Regions from separate parts of the Bradyrhizobium sp. NBAIM01 genome, predicted to be linked through region 1. Evidence: predicted binding sites of a transcription regulator. Region 1 holds the regulator's gene; the other holds the start of a gene.
What was found. The regulator LexA, encoded in region 1, represses DNA repair genes until DNA is damaged. The targets are predictions, from matches to a motif close to TGTTCNNNNTGTGTTCNG.
Positions count from the first base shown of each region.

Region 2: a site for LexA is predicted at 6,014-6,031, ahead of I6F31_RS02215 (DUF3072 domain-containing protein). Genes of this name have one in related genera too.

Region 1 is NZ_JADYVU010000006.1:205,818-213,366, forward strand. It holds gene I6F31_RS21290 (glutamine--tRNA ligase/YqeY domain fusion protein) at 1-175, shown strand, start outside; gene I6F31_RS21295 (SgcJ/EcaC family oxidoreductase) at 193-579, shown strand; gene I6F31_RS21300 (ComEC/Rec2 family competence protein) at 703-2,982, shown strand; gene I6F31_RS21305 (GAF domain-containing protein) at 2,989-3,930, opposite strand; gene I6F31_RS21310 (hypothetical protein) at 4,148-4,582, opposite strand; gene lexA (transcriptional repressor LexA) at 4,968-5,669, opposite strand; gene glp (gephyrin-like molybdotransferase Glp) at 5,846-7,054, opposite strand; gene I6F31_RS21325 (hypothetical protein) at 7,276-7,479, opposite strand.
Region 2 is NZ_JADYVU010000001.1:479,698-487,246, forward strand. It holds gene I6F31_RS02185 (HAMP domain-containing protein) at 1-3,179, shown strand, start outside; gene I6F31_RS02190 (HWE histidine kinase domain-containing protein) at 3,193-4,680, shown strand; gene I6F31_RS02195 (hypothetical protein) at 4,677-4,898, opposite strand; gene I6F31_RS02200 (hypothetical protein) at 5,039-5,296, shown strand; gene I6F31_RS02205 (hypothetical protein) at 5,392-5,634, shown strand; gene I6F31_RS02210 (hypothetical protein) at 5,731-5,952, opposite strand; gene I6F31_RS02215 (DUF3072 domain-containing protein) at 6,068-6,262, shown strand; gene I6F31_RS02220 (DUF6496 domain-containing protein) at 6,353-6,670, shown strand; gene I6F31_RS02225 (hypothetical protein) at 6,677-7,039, opposite strand; gene I6F31_RS02230 (Do family serine endopeptidase) at 7,309-7,549, opposite strand, start outside.

The sequences.
Region 1 (7,549 bases):
CCTCGCCGATGCGCGGGTCGAGGCGTCCGTTGCGGAGAGCAATTCGACCGAGCCGATGCAGTTCGAGCGCCAGGGCTATTTCGTGCGTGACAAGGACTCGACGCCCGGCAAGCCGGTGTTCTCGCGCACGATCGGTCTGCGCGACACGTTCGCGAAGGAAGTCGCCAAGGGTTGAGAAGGGCTGAGCAGGACATGAGCAGCGAGGCCGACGCCATCGTTTCCGCCATCATCGCGAAATGGTGCGCCGGCTTCGCGACGCTCGATGCGGCCGCGCTGTCCTCGCTCTATGCGAAGGACGCATTCTTCTTCGGCTCCAACCCGAAGCTCTATCGCGGCCGGGACGGCGTCGCCGAATACTTCAACGGCCTGCCGCGCTGGCGCAGGCCAAGCGCCGCGTTCTCCGATGTGCACGCCGCGCAGGCCGGCCCTGATCTGATCAACATGGCCGCGAAGATCACGTTCGATCTCGCGGGCGAGCGGGATGATCTCGTCGTCAAAATGAGCTGGGTCATCATCCGCGAGGACGGCGAGTGGAAGATCGTCAATCACCACGCCTCCTCGCAGGCGCCGCTGATCTAGCAACGGGCGCCAGCCCGGAGAAAAGTAGGGCGCTCTTCGCCTGTTCCCGATCCGTACCGCTATTCGTGCAGCCGCACGGTCCGGTAGCCTCCGCAGCCGTCGCGTATCGTAAGGTGCAGGGGAATGGCGGAGCCGGGCCGGCCAGGACGGTCCCAGGGAGTTGCCGGGACGTGGCCGGTCGGCCGCGCTACCCCGGCCGGCGGTTTTGCGCCGGTGGGCTTTGGCATCTGGCCGGCGATCATCGAGACGCTGCGCCAATGGGCTCGGGGCGAGGCCGGGCCTGGCCGGCTGTTGCCGTGGGTGCCGGTCGCCTTCGGCGGCGGCATTGCGCTTTATTTCGCCGCCGATCATGAGCCGGTGCTGTGGGTGGTTGCCGCCACAGCCATCGCGCTGATGCTCGGCGCGGTGCTGCTCCGGCGGAGCCGGCTGTTTGCGCCCGCCATCATGCTCGCGGCGGTCGCGGCTGGTTTTGCCGTGGCGACCTGGAAGACCGCGCGTATCGCGCACACCGTTTTGGCAAAACCGCTCTATTCGGTGTCGCTGTCGGGCTTCGTGGAAGCGCGCGACATCCGCGAGCGCACCGATCGCTTCGTGCTGCGCGTCAGCGCGATGGAGGCGCAGCGCAGCGACGTCAAGCTCGAGCGCGTCCGCCTCTCGGTGCGCAAGGGCACGGCGCCGGAGGTCGGCAGCTTCGTGCAATTGAAGGCGCGGCTGATGCCGCCGATCTCGCCGGTGCGCCCCGGCAGCTATGATTTCTCGCGCGACATGTTCTTCCAGGGCATCGGCGCCTCCGGCTTCGTGATGGGCGCGATCACGGCGTCCACACCGCCGGATGGCGGCGGCCTGCGGCTGCGCTATGCCGCCTTCATGCAGGGCCTGCGCGACGCGATCGACGCGCGCATCCGCGCAACGCTCGAAGGCGACAACCGCGCGATTGCGACGGCGCTGCTCACGGGGCGGCGCGATGCGATCACCGCGCCCGTGAACGATGCCATGTTCGTCTCGGGACTCGGCCATGTGCTGTCGATCTCCGGCTATCACATGGCGGTCGTCGCCGGCGTCGTCTTCTTCGCGGTGCGCGCGCTGCTGGCCTTGATCCCGGGGCTGGCGGCCGGCTCTGCCATCAAGAAATGGTCGGCCGCCGCGGCGCTGGTCGCGGCCGCGTTCTACCTGTTGCTGTCGGGCGCGGAGGTTGCGACGCAAAGATCGTTCTTCATGACGGCGGTGGTGCTGATCGCAGTGATGGTCGACCGCCGCGCCATCACCTTCCGCACGCTGGCGGTTGCCGCGCTGATCGTGCTTGCGGTCGCGCCGGAGGCGTTGGTGCATCCAAGCTTCCAGATGTCGTTTGCGGCAACGCTCGGGCTGGTGGCGCTGGTGCAGATCGGCATGCCGAACCTGCTCGCATCGCCCGATCATTCCGCGACTGCGCGGATCGCGTTGTGGGGCGGCCGGGAGATCGCGATGCTGTTCCTGGCCTCGCTGATCGCGGGGCTCGCGACCACGCCATACGCCGCCTTCCACTTCCATCGCGTGACCCCATACGGCGTGCTCGCCAATCTCGGCGCCATGCCGGTGGTCTCGGCGCTGGTGATGCCGGCCGGGCTGTTGGGGCTGCTCGCGGCGCCCTTCGGGCTCGACGGCGTGTTCTGGTGGTTGATGGGGATCGGCATCGAGTGGATGGTCCTGGTCGCGCGCTGGGTGGCGGCCCTGCCGGGCGCCGTCGGCCGCATTCCCGCCTTCGGGATCGCGCCGCTGATCGCAGCGAGCCTCGGGCTCATCGTGATGGGCCTGTTGCGCACGCCCTTGCGCTGGTCCGGCGCCCTGGTGCTGCTGGCAGCGATCCTCTGGGGACTGTCGGTGCGGCAGCCCGATATCCTGATTGCCGGGGATGGCGCGAGCGTCGCGGTCCGGGGCGGGGATGGGCGCTTGCAGGTGATCCGCGCCAGCAAGGACAGCTTCCTGCTGAAGGAGTGGTTGGCTGCCGATGCCGATCCGCGCGATGCCGGCAACGCCTCGTTGGCGAGCGGGGTGTCGTGTGACGAGTCCGGCTGCGTGGCGCCGCTCGCGGACGGACGACTGATCGCGTTGGCGACGCGTATCGACGCGCTGGCCGATGATTGCAGCCGCTCCGCGCTGGTGGTGACGGCGCGGCCTGCGCCACCCGATTGCGCGGCGATGGTGGTCGATCGGGCGCGTCTTGCCAGTCAGGGCGCACTGGCTCTGACGAGACGCGGCGAGGGCTTTTCGGTGCAGGCGGTGAGGACGAGGGGAGCAAGCCGTCCCTGGCTGCCGGCCGGCGCCGGCGAGGGAGATTTCGACGGCAGCCTCGTGCCGAAGGCGGCCGTGCCCCGCAACCGGGACGCAACGCCATCGGAGGCCGACTTGCAGGCCGACGATTGACGCGGATCACAAATACCAGGCCAGCACGGCGTCAAGCCTTCCGTTGCCGATAACCGGCAGGGCCACCATTCGGCTCAGCCCGGCTGCGCAGGCTTCGGAGCCGGCGATCGAGCCGTCAGAGGTGAGATCGTCGTTGAGCGCGGGCATGCCGGTGGCCCAGGCGCCGCCGATGCTGCCTTCGCCCCTGGCGATGGACTGCGCCGCATAGCGTGCGGCGAGGTCGGTCTGCGCGCTGCAATCGCCGGCGCGAAAGACCAGCGCCGAACGGTCCTCGTTCGGGACCCAGATCTCGAAGCGTCGTGCAATCGGCGTTGCCTGCGCGGAGAGGAATGTCAGAACCCAGGTCTGGTCGGTACCGGTTCGGTAGGGCACGCCGACGCCGAGATTGATCCCGACCTTGGCGGCGTCCTCCCAGCGCAGGAAGCTCTTGGCGTCGTGCAAGTCCTTGATGATCAGCGGCAGGCCCGCCTTCCAGGTGCGTCCGGGCAGGCCGAAGCCGCGCGGAAATCTGGTGTGGCGGGAGTTGAATTCGAACATGTCCGCGGTGCCGTAATAGCCATCGACGAGCCCCATCTCATGCGAGAGATCAGGATCGTTGTGCCAGAGTTCGATCGCGCCGACATGCGCCTCGTCGTCGCCGCAGAACAGCACCAGCACGGCTTGCAGGAATTCGCCCGCGAACACCGGCACCGCCACGCCGCAGGTGAGGCCGGCCGCAGCGGCCTGATCGGTCCGCTTGAAATAGGAGTTGGCGAATTTCGTGAGGATGACGGGGTGGCCACAGGCCCAGGCCTTGCCGGGAAGTCCCTCGTCATATCCGAAGTGCAGCTCTTCGCTGACGGCTTTGAACGCGGACAGCCCATCGTCGTAGAGGCCGCCGCCGAATTCCAGCCGCATGCGCGTCCGGTCGGGTACCCAAAGTTCAACGACGCGAATGAAGGTCTTCATCGAGCGTGTCCGCCGCCTCAAACCACGACAGCATCGGTCATTTGGCTGCGGAGCGGACGTTCAAAATGCGGGCAGCACGGCCCAAACTTCGTGCGACGACGAGGCGCGGCGGTGGGCTCGCCGATCGAATGTCCTGAAACACAAACTCACCGGGCTCGCCGGCCTCAGCCGGCGACGGCAATTTCAATCCCGGGCTCGGCCTGTCGGCCGAAGGGCGTCAGCCGATCGGCAGGCGCGTGATCGTGGGCCGCGTGTCGGCGACGATCTGCGGCTTGTGCTCGCGCTCGGGGGCTGGCTGCGTCACCGGCAATTGCAGCACGGTCGCGCGCTGGCCTTCGACGAGCTGCGTCACCAGCACGTATTTGCCGTCGGGGAATTCGATCGCGTCATGATGGCGATCGGGAATGTGCGGGTCGATCTTGCCGAACTTGCCGACGCGAGAGTTCACGGTGCGCGTCCAGATCCAGCGGTTGTCGTAGCGGACGTTGTCGGCGAAAGCGAGCTCCGTCCCCGGCAGCAGACAGACCGCGACGGAGGGATCGGCTTCGGAAGCGAAACCGCGCGTCGAGGTGCCGCGGAAGGTTGTCGTGACGATCGTCTCGCCGACTTCGGCGGGGCGCGTCGCGACGGCATGCAGGCTGTAGTCACACATCGGGTGCTCCTCATGCTGGGATAGCGACCCGCGTCTCTTTCGAGGCGCAGGCCTCTATCAGAGTGGAAGCATACAACGCTCTGCTCGGTTATGGGCAAATCTGCGGCTCGCGTCCGCAGCGCGCGATCACATTATCTTTCCCGGATTCGATAGGAACAAACCTCGCGTCCTTGCATTCGGCCGGAGCTATCAGCACTGCCGGCACAACTCTACCGGCGAAGCAGAAATGGCTGCGCGCCTGCGCGGGGGAATGTCGCGCGGGAAGATGGACCGGACAGCCGGCGCAGAACCAGAGAAACCGTCCAGCCGGAGCGGACAAGTATCCGCTCCGATCCTGGATCGCCGATGCCGATCGAAACGCGCGCGGCGCTTGATGTTTCCCGTATCAGTACTTCCGGTAAAGCCCGATCAGCTTGCCCTGGATCTTCACGCGGTTCGGCGGAAGAATGCGGACCTCGTAGGCGGCATTGGCGGGCTCGAGCGCGATCGAGGCGCCGCGGCGGCGGAAGCGCTTGAGCGTGGCCTCCTCGTCGTCGATCAATGCCACCACGATGTCGCCGGTATTTGCGGTCTCGTTGCGCTGGATCAGCGCCATGTCGCCGTCGAGGATGCCGGCCTCGACCATCGAATCGCCGCGCACTTCGAGCGCGTAGTGCTCGCCCGAGCCGAGCATGTCCGGCGGCACGCTGATGGTATGGCTGCGGGTCTGCAGCGCCTCGATCGGCGTGCCGGCGGCGATGCGGCCCATCACGGGCACCGCGACGGGGCGCTCGCCCTCGTCCGCGGGCGGGCTGGAGCTCGCGCGCACCTTGCCGAGATTGCCCTCGATCACGCTCGGGGTGAAGCCACGGCGATTGCCGGCGGCGGCCTGGAGCTCGGGCAGCTTGATCACCTCGATGGCACGGGCGCGGTTGGGCAGGCGGCGAATGAAGCCGCGCTCCTCGAGCGCAGTGATCAGGCGATGGATGCCTGACTTCGAGCGCAGGTCGAGCGCATCCTTCATCTCGTCGAAGGACGGCGGCACGCCGCTTTCCTTCAGACGTTCGCTGATGAACCGCAGAAGCTCGTATTGTTTGCGCGTCAACATCTCGACCAAAGTCCCCCGGTTGATGTCGTTCGATTCCGACACGATGAAGCCGGCACTAAGCCGCTACATCCTCGAAACAAATCATGAACGGACACTATATGTTCGATATGTGTTCCGCAACTGCTTAATTTATGGTGAACGCGGCCAAGCTCGCGGAATGCGTGTGGCTGGGCGGCTCAGACGGGCAGCCGGAGCACCTCGCAAGGCGTGCCGGCCTCGGCCTTCGGCGCGAACGGTGCGCGCACCAGAAGTACCTGTGCCGCAGCGAGATTCGCAAGAAGGGAGGAGTCCTGATGGCTGACCGGAAGGGCGACGCGCGTGCCGTCGTCGCGCTCCTCCAGCCGCGCACGCAGATAGTCCTCGCGCTGGTCGTTGGCGGCGAGATCGCAGCCCAGCACGGCGCGCTCGCGCCGATGATGAATCGCTGAACGGCCCGACAGGGCGCGAATCAAGGGGACCATGAACAGGAAGGCGCACACGTAGGACGACACGGGATTGCCGGGCAGGCCAATCACGCGCATCGCGCCTATCCGACCGTGCATCATCGGCTTGCCCGGCCGGATCGCGATCTTCCAGAACGCCATCGCGATGCCTTCGCCCTTGAGCGCCTGCTGGACCAGGTCGTGGTCGCCGACCGAGGCACCGCCGGTCGTGATCAGGATGTCGGCGCCGCTCTCGCGCGCGCGGCGGATGCCGGCGGACGTCGCCTCCAGTGTATCGGCGGCAATTCCGAGGTCGATGGTCTCGGCGCCCTCGCTGCGGGCGAGCGCATGCAGGGCATAGCCGTTGGAATAGACGATCTGGCCGCGACCAGGCGTGGTGCCCGGCATCACGAGCTCGTCGCCGGTGGCGAGAACGGCAACCCTCGGGCGGCGGATGATGGCGAGATGCGGATGATTCATTCCGGCGGCGAGGGCGAGATCGCGCTCGGTGAGGCGGATTCCCTTGCGCAGCAGCACGTCGCCTTCGCGGAAGTCGACGCCTGCAGGGCGGATGTGCCGGCCGAAAATGGCGGCTTCCTTGATCGTGACATGCTTGCCGTCGGCAGCCGTGTCCTCCTGGATCACGACGGCATCGGCGCCGTCGGGAACGACGCCGCCGGTGAAGATCCGCACGGCTTCGCCGGGGCCGACGCTTCCCGCGAACGGCCGACCCGCCGCGACCTCGCCGACGACGGTCAGCCTGGAATCGATGGCCGCGTCGGCCGTGCGCACGGCATAGCCGTCCATCGCCGACATCGCCTCCGGCGGCTGCGTGCGCCGTGCCGCGACATCGCCGGCGAGCACACGATGGTAGGCCTCGTCGAGGCAAACCATCTGTTCAGCCAGCGGCTCGACGCCGGCCAACACCGCGGCGAGCGCGTCAGAAACCGGCATCAGGGCCACGGGCGAACTCCTGCTGAGCACATCAGTCAATGGGCGGCGAGAGTTCTAGCCGAGTGCAGCCGTGAGGCAAAGCAGCACGCGGGATGATCTATCCTGCATGGTCGCAGGGGGTGGAGGAGGTCGGCTCAACTCCGCCGCGGCATGATGCGGAAGGCGAGACAGACCGGAACGAGGATTGCCATGGCAAGGACGAGAATGACGAGCGCCACGGCCAACATCGTTCAACGCCCCGTCGGATCGCCCGGACTGATGTCCGCGACGTCGGGCGGCTTGGGACCCTGATCCTTGTCCGGCAGCGGGTCCGCCTGGGATTTTAGGTCGGCGGCCTTGCTGATCAGCTTGGCGGAGAGGTCAGAATCCGAGGTGGTTCTGGCGAATTCGAGCAGGAGAGAGGCTTGCTTGGTGAGATAGGTCTTGCCCAGCACGTCGATCAGTCCAATGTAGAAGTCCCAACGGACTCATGAGTCCGAAGGGTGGTATTCCGTTCCCGGAACT
Region 2 (7,549 bases), on a different contig from region 1:
TGGCGGCGAACCTGACCGAGCAGGTGCGCGGCATCGTCAAGGTGGTGACCGCGGTCGCCAACGGCGATCTGAAGCAGAACCTCACGGTGAAGTCGAAGGGCGAGGTCGCGGCGCTCGCCGACACCATCAACAACATGACCGAGACGCTCGCGACCTTCGCCGATCAGGTGACGTCGGTGGCGCGCGAGGTCGGCGTCGAAGGCCGGCTCGGCGGCCAGGCCAACGTGCCCGGCGCTGCCGGCACCTGGAAGGATCTCACCGGCAACGTCAACCTGCTCGCGGCCAACCTGACCTCGCAGGTGCGCGCGATCGCGGAAGTCGCAACTGCGGTGACCAAGGGCGACCTGACGCGGTCGATCCAGGTCGACGCCCGCGGCGAAGTGGCGGAGCTGAAGGACAACATCAACACGATGATCACCAACCTCCGTCTCACGACGGACGTGAATACCGAGCAGGACTGGCTCAAGACCAACCTCGCCAAGTTCACCAACATGCTCCAGGGACAGCGCGATCTCACCACGGTCGGCCGATTGCTGCTCACCGAATTGTCGCCGCTGGTGAACGCCCATACGGGCGTGATCTACCAGGTCGAGAACGAGAACGATCCCCAGCTCCTGCTGCTCGCCTCCTACGCCAGCGACGGCGTCTACCCCTATCAGCCGGTGCTGCAGTTCGGCGAAGGCCTGATCGGCCAATGCGCCTTCGACAAGCGGCCGCGCGTCGTCTCCGACATTCCCTCGGACGTGGTGCCGATCAACTCGGCGCTGTTCCGCGTCGCCCCGAAGAACCTCGTCGTGCTCCCGGTCCTGTTCGAAGGCCAGGTCAAGGCCGTGATCGAGCTCGCCTCGCTGGTCTCCTTCACGACCTCGCAGATGACGTTCCTGGAGCAGCTCACCGACTCCATCGGCATCGTGCTCAATTCGATCGAAGCCACGATGCAGACCGAAGGCCTGCTCAAGCAGTCGCAGCAGCTCGCCGGCGAGCTGCAGACCCAGCAGCGCGAATTGCAGCAGACCAACGACCAGCTCGAGCAGAAGGCGCAGCAGCTCGCCGAGCGCAACGTCGAGGTCGAACGCAAGAACCAGGAAATCGAGCAGGCCCGCCGCGCGCTCGAGGAGAAGGCGACCGAGCTCGCGCTGACGTCGAAGTACAAGTCCGAATTCCTCGCCAATATGAGCCACGAGCTGCGTACGCCGCTGAACTCGATCCTGATCCTCGGACAGCAGCTCAGCGACAATCCCGATGGCAACCTCTCGGCCAAGCAGGTCGAGTTCGCCCGCACCATCCATGGTGCCGGCACCGACCTGCTCAACCTCATCAGCGACATTCTCGATCTCTCCAAGATCGAGTCCGGCACCGTGACGGTCGACGCCGAGGAAATCCTGACCGCGAACCTGCTCGAGACCGTCGGCCGGCCGTTCCGGCACGAGGCGGACAACCGCAACCTGTCGTTCAAGATCGACGTCGATCCGAACCTGCCGCGCAGCATCGTGACCGACTCCAAGCGGCTGCAACAGGTTCTGAAGAATCTGCTCTCCAACGCCTTCAAGTTCACCGCCGACGGCGAAGTGCGCCTGAAAGTCGCCGGCGCAATCGGCGGCTGGGGGTCGGATCATCCGGTGCTGAACTCGGCGCCGGCCGTGATCGCCTTCGAAGTGTCCGACACCGGCATCGGCATTCCCCTGGAGAAGCAGAAGCTGATCTTCGAGGCGTTCCAGCAGGCCGATGCCGGCACCAGCCGCAAATATGGCGGCACCGGTCTCGGCCTTGCGATCAGCCGCGAGCTTGCCAGCCTGCTCGGCGGCGAGATCCACCTGCGCAGCGCGCCGGGCAAGGGCTCGACCTTCACGCTTTATCTGCCCTTGAAATATTCCGGCCCGACCCTCGCGCCGCGGGCGCCGGCGTCACAGCAATACGGCCAGCCGCCGGCGCTGCAGCCTGCCGCGCCCGACCAGCAGCGCGTTATCGAGCAGCTGCCCGACGACCGCCTCAACCTCGAGCCCGGCGACACCATTCTCCTGATCGTCGAGGACGACCCGCATTATGCCCGCGTGCTGGTCGATCTGGCCCGCGACAAGGGCTTCAAGGTCCTGGTCGCCGCGCGCGGCGCCGAGGCCCTCGAGCTCGCCAAGCAATACCAGCCGACGGCCGTCTCGCTCGACGTGTTCCTGCCCGACATGCTCGGCTGGACCGTGCTGAGCCAGCTCAAGCACAATCCGCTCACCCGCCACATCCCGGTCCAGATCATCACGCTCGACGAGGACCGCCAGCATGCGCTGGCGCGCGGCGCCTTCTCCTTCGTCAACAAGCCGACGACGACCGAGGGCGTCTCGGCCGCGCTGACGCAGATCAAGGAATATGCGCGGCCGCGGCGCAAGCGGCTCTTGATCGTCGAGGACAACGAGGCCGAGCGGCTCTCGATCCGCGAGCTGCTGCACCACGACGACATCGAGATCCTGGCCACGGATACCGGGGCAGGCGCGCTCACGACGTTGCGCGAGCAACCCTGCGATTGCGTGGTGCTCGACCTCAGGCTGCCCGACATGAGCGGCTTCGAGGTGCTCGATCAGATCCGCAACGACGAGGCGCTGTCGAACATCCCCGTCGTGGTGTTCACCGGCCGCGAGCTCTCGGCCGAGGAGGATGCGGAACTCCACACCATGGCACGCAGCATCGTGGTCAAGGGCGTGGAATCGCCCGAGCGCCTGCTCGACGAGACCGCGTTGTTCCTGCACCGCGTGATCACGGAGTTGCCGCTCGAGAAGCAGCGCATGCTGGAGAAGCTGAACAGTTCCGACGAGGACCTGATCGGCAAGACCGCCCTGCTCGTCGACGACGATGCCCGCAATATCTTCGCGCTCTCGAGCGTGCTGGAACGACGCGGCATGAAGGTGCTGACGGCCACGACCGGCAGCGAGGCGGTGACACTGGTCGAATCCAATCCGGAGATCGCGATCGTGCTGATGGACATCATGATGCCGCAGATGGATGGCTACCAGACCATCGGCGTGATCCGCGAGAACCCGGCCTTCGCCCGTCTGCCGATCATCGCGTTGACGGCCAAGGCGATGAAGGGCGACCGGGAGAAATGCCTCGAAGCCGGCGCGTCCGACTACCTCGCCAAACCGGTCAACACCGACCAATTGCTGCTTGCGATCCGCATGTGGCTGCATCGCTGAGTTGGACACGCGCATGGACCAGGAAAAGGTCAACATCCTGCTCGTCGACGACCAGCCGGCCAAGCTGCTCGCCTATGAGGTGATCCTGAAGGATCTCGGCGAGAACCTCGTGATCGCCTCCTCGGGCCGCGAGGCGTTGGAGGTGCTGCTCAAGACCGAGATCGCGGTGATCCTGGTCGACGTCTGCATGCCCGAGCTCGACGGCTTCGAGCTCGCCGCGATGATCCGCGAGCATCCGCGTTTCCAGAAGACCGCCATGATCTTCATCTCGGCGATCCAGGTCAGCGACATCGACCGGCTGCGCGGCTACGAGATGGGCGCGGTCGATTACGTGCCGGTTCCGGTCGTGCCGGAGGTACTGCGCGCCAAGATCAAGGTGTTTGCCGAGCTCTACCGCAAGACGCGCGAGCTCGAACGGCTGAACCACGAGCTCGAGGATCGCGTCCGCGCCCGCACCGCGGAACTGGAGGCTTCCACCGCGAAGCTGCGCGAGAGCGAGCAGCGGCGCAGCATGGCGATCGCGGCAGGCAAGATGGGGTCCTGGGACTGGGACTGGATCAGCGGCGATTGGATGTGGGACGAGGGGCAATACAATATCTTCGGCGTCAGCCCCGACAATTTCGAGATCAATCCGGCCAACGTTCAGGCCCTGCTGCACCCCGACGACGTCGACCAGTTGCGCAAGGCGATCGCCGAGTTCAACAAGGGCACACGCGCCTATGAGACGGAGTTCCGCATCATCCGGCCCGACGGCGAGGTGCGCTGGTGCGTCGGCACGGCGGCCGCAACCACGGACGAGAGCGGGCGCGTGGTGCGCGTCAGCGGCGTGACCGTCGACATCACCGAGCGCAAGCGCGCCGAGGAGCGGCAGAACCTGCTGGCGCGGGAAGTCGATCATCGCGCGAAGAACGCGCTGGCGCTGGCGCAGTCGATCGTGCGCCTCACCCGGGCCGACGAGGTCAAGGCCTATGTCAACGCCGTCGAGGGGCGCATCAATGCGCTGGCGCGCGTGCACACCATCCTGTCGCTGTCGAGCTGGCAGGGCGCCGAGCTCTCCAGGCTGATCGACGAGGAGCTTGCGCCCTATTCGTTGGGTGACCAGATCAAATTGGCAGGGCCCGAAGTTCAGTTGCTGCCGGCGACGGCCCAGACGCTGGCGCTCGCACTGCACGAGCTCTTCACCAACTCGGCAAAGTACGGCGCGCTATCCACGCGAGCGGGGCGGCTCGCGATCGATTGGCAGGTCGACGAGGAGCTGCTCACGCTGAGCTGGGAGGAATCCGGCGGTCCCCTGGTCAAGACCCCGAAATCGCGCGGCTTCGGCACGCGAAGCCTGCTTGCGAGCATCGAGTCCCAGCTTGGCGGACAGGCGCAGTTCGATTGGCGCGCCGAGGGCCTGCTGTGCCGTCTTGAGGTGCCGTTGACACGCAAGACCGCGGCGGCTGCACCAAGCAAGTTCGACACCGCCGGCGCTGCCGAATTGCAACGCGCATCCGGTTAACCTGACGCTGCGCTGCTCATGCGCTGCGCCGTGCGTGGTTCGCGCGCGACGCGCCCTTCGAGCCAAGCTTCCGTTCGGGCGAGATCGCGCAGCGCCCTCGCGTAGCGGCGGGCCGCGCTTCGCTCCGCGCCAAGCGGAAGCTTGCGCGCCTTGCGCAGGATGTCCGCGGCCGCGTTGCGATAGGCCAGCGAGCGGTAAAGAAAGACGACCTTACCCATATCGATGTTCCCGTTTTGCTGGCGCCCATCTTGGCAAGCCCGGCATGAACGCCGGATGAAACGGGCGGTAACAATTCCTTCAGCGGAACGGAACCCGGCGATCACATGCGCGTTGGCGTGGCAGTTCGGGATGCCGTCCCATGCGCACCAAGAAGTCGTCTGAGCTGATCTCTGCCAGCGGCCTTATCAAGCTGATGACGCATGCAATGATGGGCGCAGCGCTCGGCCTCATTTTCAGCCTCACGCTCGTCCTGTCCAATCCAGCCGTCGCCAACCTGCTGAACAATGGCGGAAGCCAGGCCGCGATGGTCTTCGCCCTCACCTTGGTGACGACCTTCGCGATCGGCGCGACGCTCACCGGCGCCGTGTTCATCCTGGCCGAGGACAAGCAAACTTGAAGCGTGGGTGACGCACGGAAGATACTTCGCCGGGAACTCCCTGCCGCGACGCGCGGTTTGTGCCTGCGTCAATTTAACTCAGGGAGTTTCCCCGCATGAAGACGACCAAGCTCGCTCTCGCCGTAATATTGGCAACCGGCCTTGCCGCCGCGCCGTTTGCCGCCCAGGCCAAATCGCACAAGACTAAGCATGGATCCTCGATGTCGTCGGCACAGACCACCGGCGCCAACACCAAGTCCTCCAAGGGCGCTGATCCGTCCGGCCAAGGCGGCGCCGGTCCCGGCTCTGATCAGGGCGGCACCATGACCAACAAGGGCGGCATGACCGACACCAAATAGGCGCTCCCTGGAATCATGAAGGGCTCCGCATTGCGGAGCCCTTTGTCTTCTATCTTTGGTTCGGCACTCGGCCTTCAGTATACGGCGCCAAGGATCTCAGCGGCGCTCGGCTGCGCGCGCGGAGTTGCCGCCTGTCTTCACGGCACGAAGCCGCACCCGGTCGCGGACGTTCGGCAGTACGTCGCTGCCGCCGGCAGCCTTCCATTCGGCGATCAAGAGATTGATCTTCCGGCGCAAGTCCATCTGCGCCAGGGCTCTCTCCGTGCAGTCGTGATCGCGCTTGACGAGGTCGCGCACCGACGCCTCGACGTCGGCCATCTCAAGCCTCAAGGCTCTGATTTTACGTCGAATTTCATTAATTCTGTTGTCCATGCCTTGTTAGAACAAAATAAGAACATATAGTCAAGTCACGATTTCAGGACGGAGACGCCAGATGCAGGTTCAAGGTAAATACGACGCCAGATTTTTCCTGGGCGAGCAGATGACGCGGGCGCAGGGTCTCAAGCTGAAGCGGCTCAGCGAAGAGGCCTACCAGCCCGGCCAATATGCGCGGGATCTGTCCTTCAGCGAGGCCGCCCGGCGCATCCAGGTGCTGGAAGCGGAGATCGAGCTGGCAAACTCCTTCTAGAGCATCGCATCGCGCTTTAGGCATGCGCCGTTCCACGCTCCCGGAACCATGGCTGTGCAGAATGGTTCTCCCCGCCGAGGGAGAATATGCATGGCACGCAAGGCAAAAAAGCGCCGCTACTCACGCAGCTCGGGAAGCGATGTCGCCACCGAGATGCGGCGTTACAAGAAGGGCACCGCGAAGAGCGGCCGTGGCGGGCGCGGCGGCCGCGTCAAGAACCGCAAGCAGGCCATCGCGATCGGACTGTCGAAGGCACGCAAGAAGGGCAAGAAGGTCCCGAAGAAGGCTTCGAAGCGCAAGAGCGCCAAGAAGACGTCCAAGAAAGCATCCAAGAAAACGTCCGCGACGTCGTCCAAGAAATCGTCGAACAAGAAATCATCGAAGCGCAAATCCAAGCGGTCGCGCTGACCCGCCTCAGATCATGCTCCCCGGCATGAAGCAGCGGATCGAAATCCCGAACGCAGTCTTGACCGGCCACACCATCGTGCGGCCGGCCCGGTTGGGCTCGGTGATGACGGCCTCATCCGGCACATCGATCCACTGTCCGTCGATGCGGACACGGTAGCGCCCGTTGTGCGACTCCCAGTCGAGATCGGCAAGGGCGAAACCGTCCGCGTCCGAGCAGCACGGACCGAGATGGCTGCGCAAACTGTCGAACCATGGCTTCAGAGGAGAATTCGCGTAGCGGCCGTCGTCGCGCCCGAGCGCGTTTCCTCCCGAGAGCACCAATGGCGCCACGAGCAGCGCACTCCTGAGCGAGAGCTTCAATCGATCCATGTCGGCACCGATCACTTGTGAACCACCGGCGAGTTCCACAAAGCGCCGGGAGGCTCGAAGTTCCACGCCTGCAACCCCTCTCAGCGGCGACGTTGGCGCAGAGGACCGAGGCGCCCTGCGAGTGTGATCAGCGAACACGGCTTTTTCGGACGCACCAGGTCATCATCCCTGCCGTTAACGAGAATGTGACCGGCCTGGTGCGGACGTGACGTGTGTGCAAAAGGCGGCCCGAAGGCCGCCTTCCTGGATTGGTAAGGGTCGAGTTGACGTTATGCGAGTGGCACCGCAACGAAGCGGGTGGCCTCCGCGCTTCTGACCTGAAGCAGCACGCTGCGCTTGCCCGACGATTTGGCCTGCGCCAGCTCGGAGCGCACCTCGCCGACATTGCTGACAGCCTTGCCGCCGACATTGAGGATGACGTCGCCGGTCCGGATGCCGCGTTGCGCGGCCGGGCCTTGCGGATCAACCTCGGTGACGACGACGCCGTTCTGGCCTGCGCCTTGGACGTCA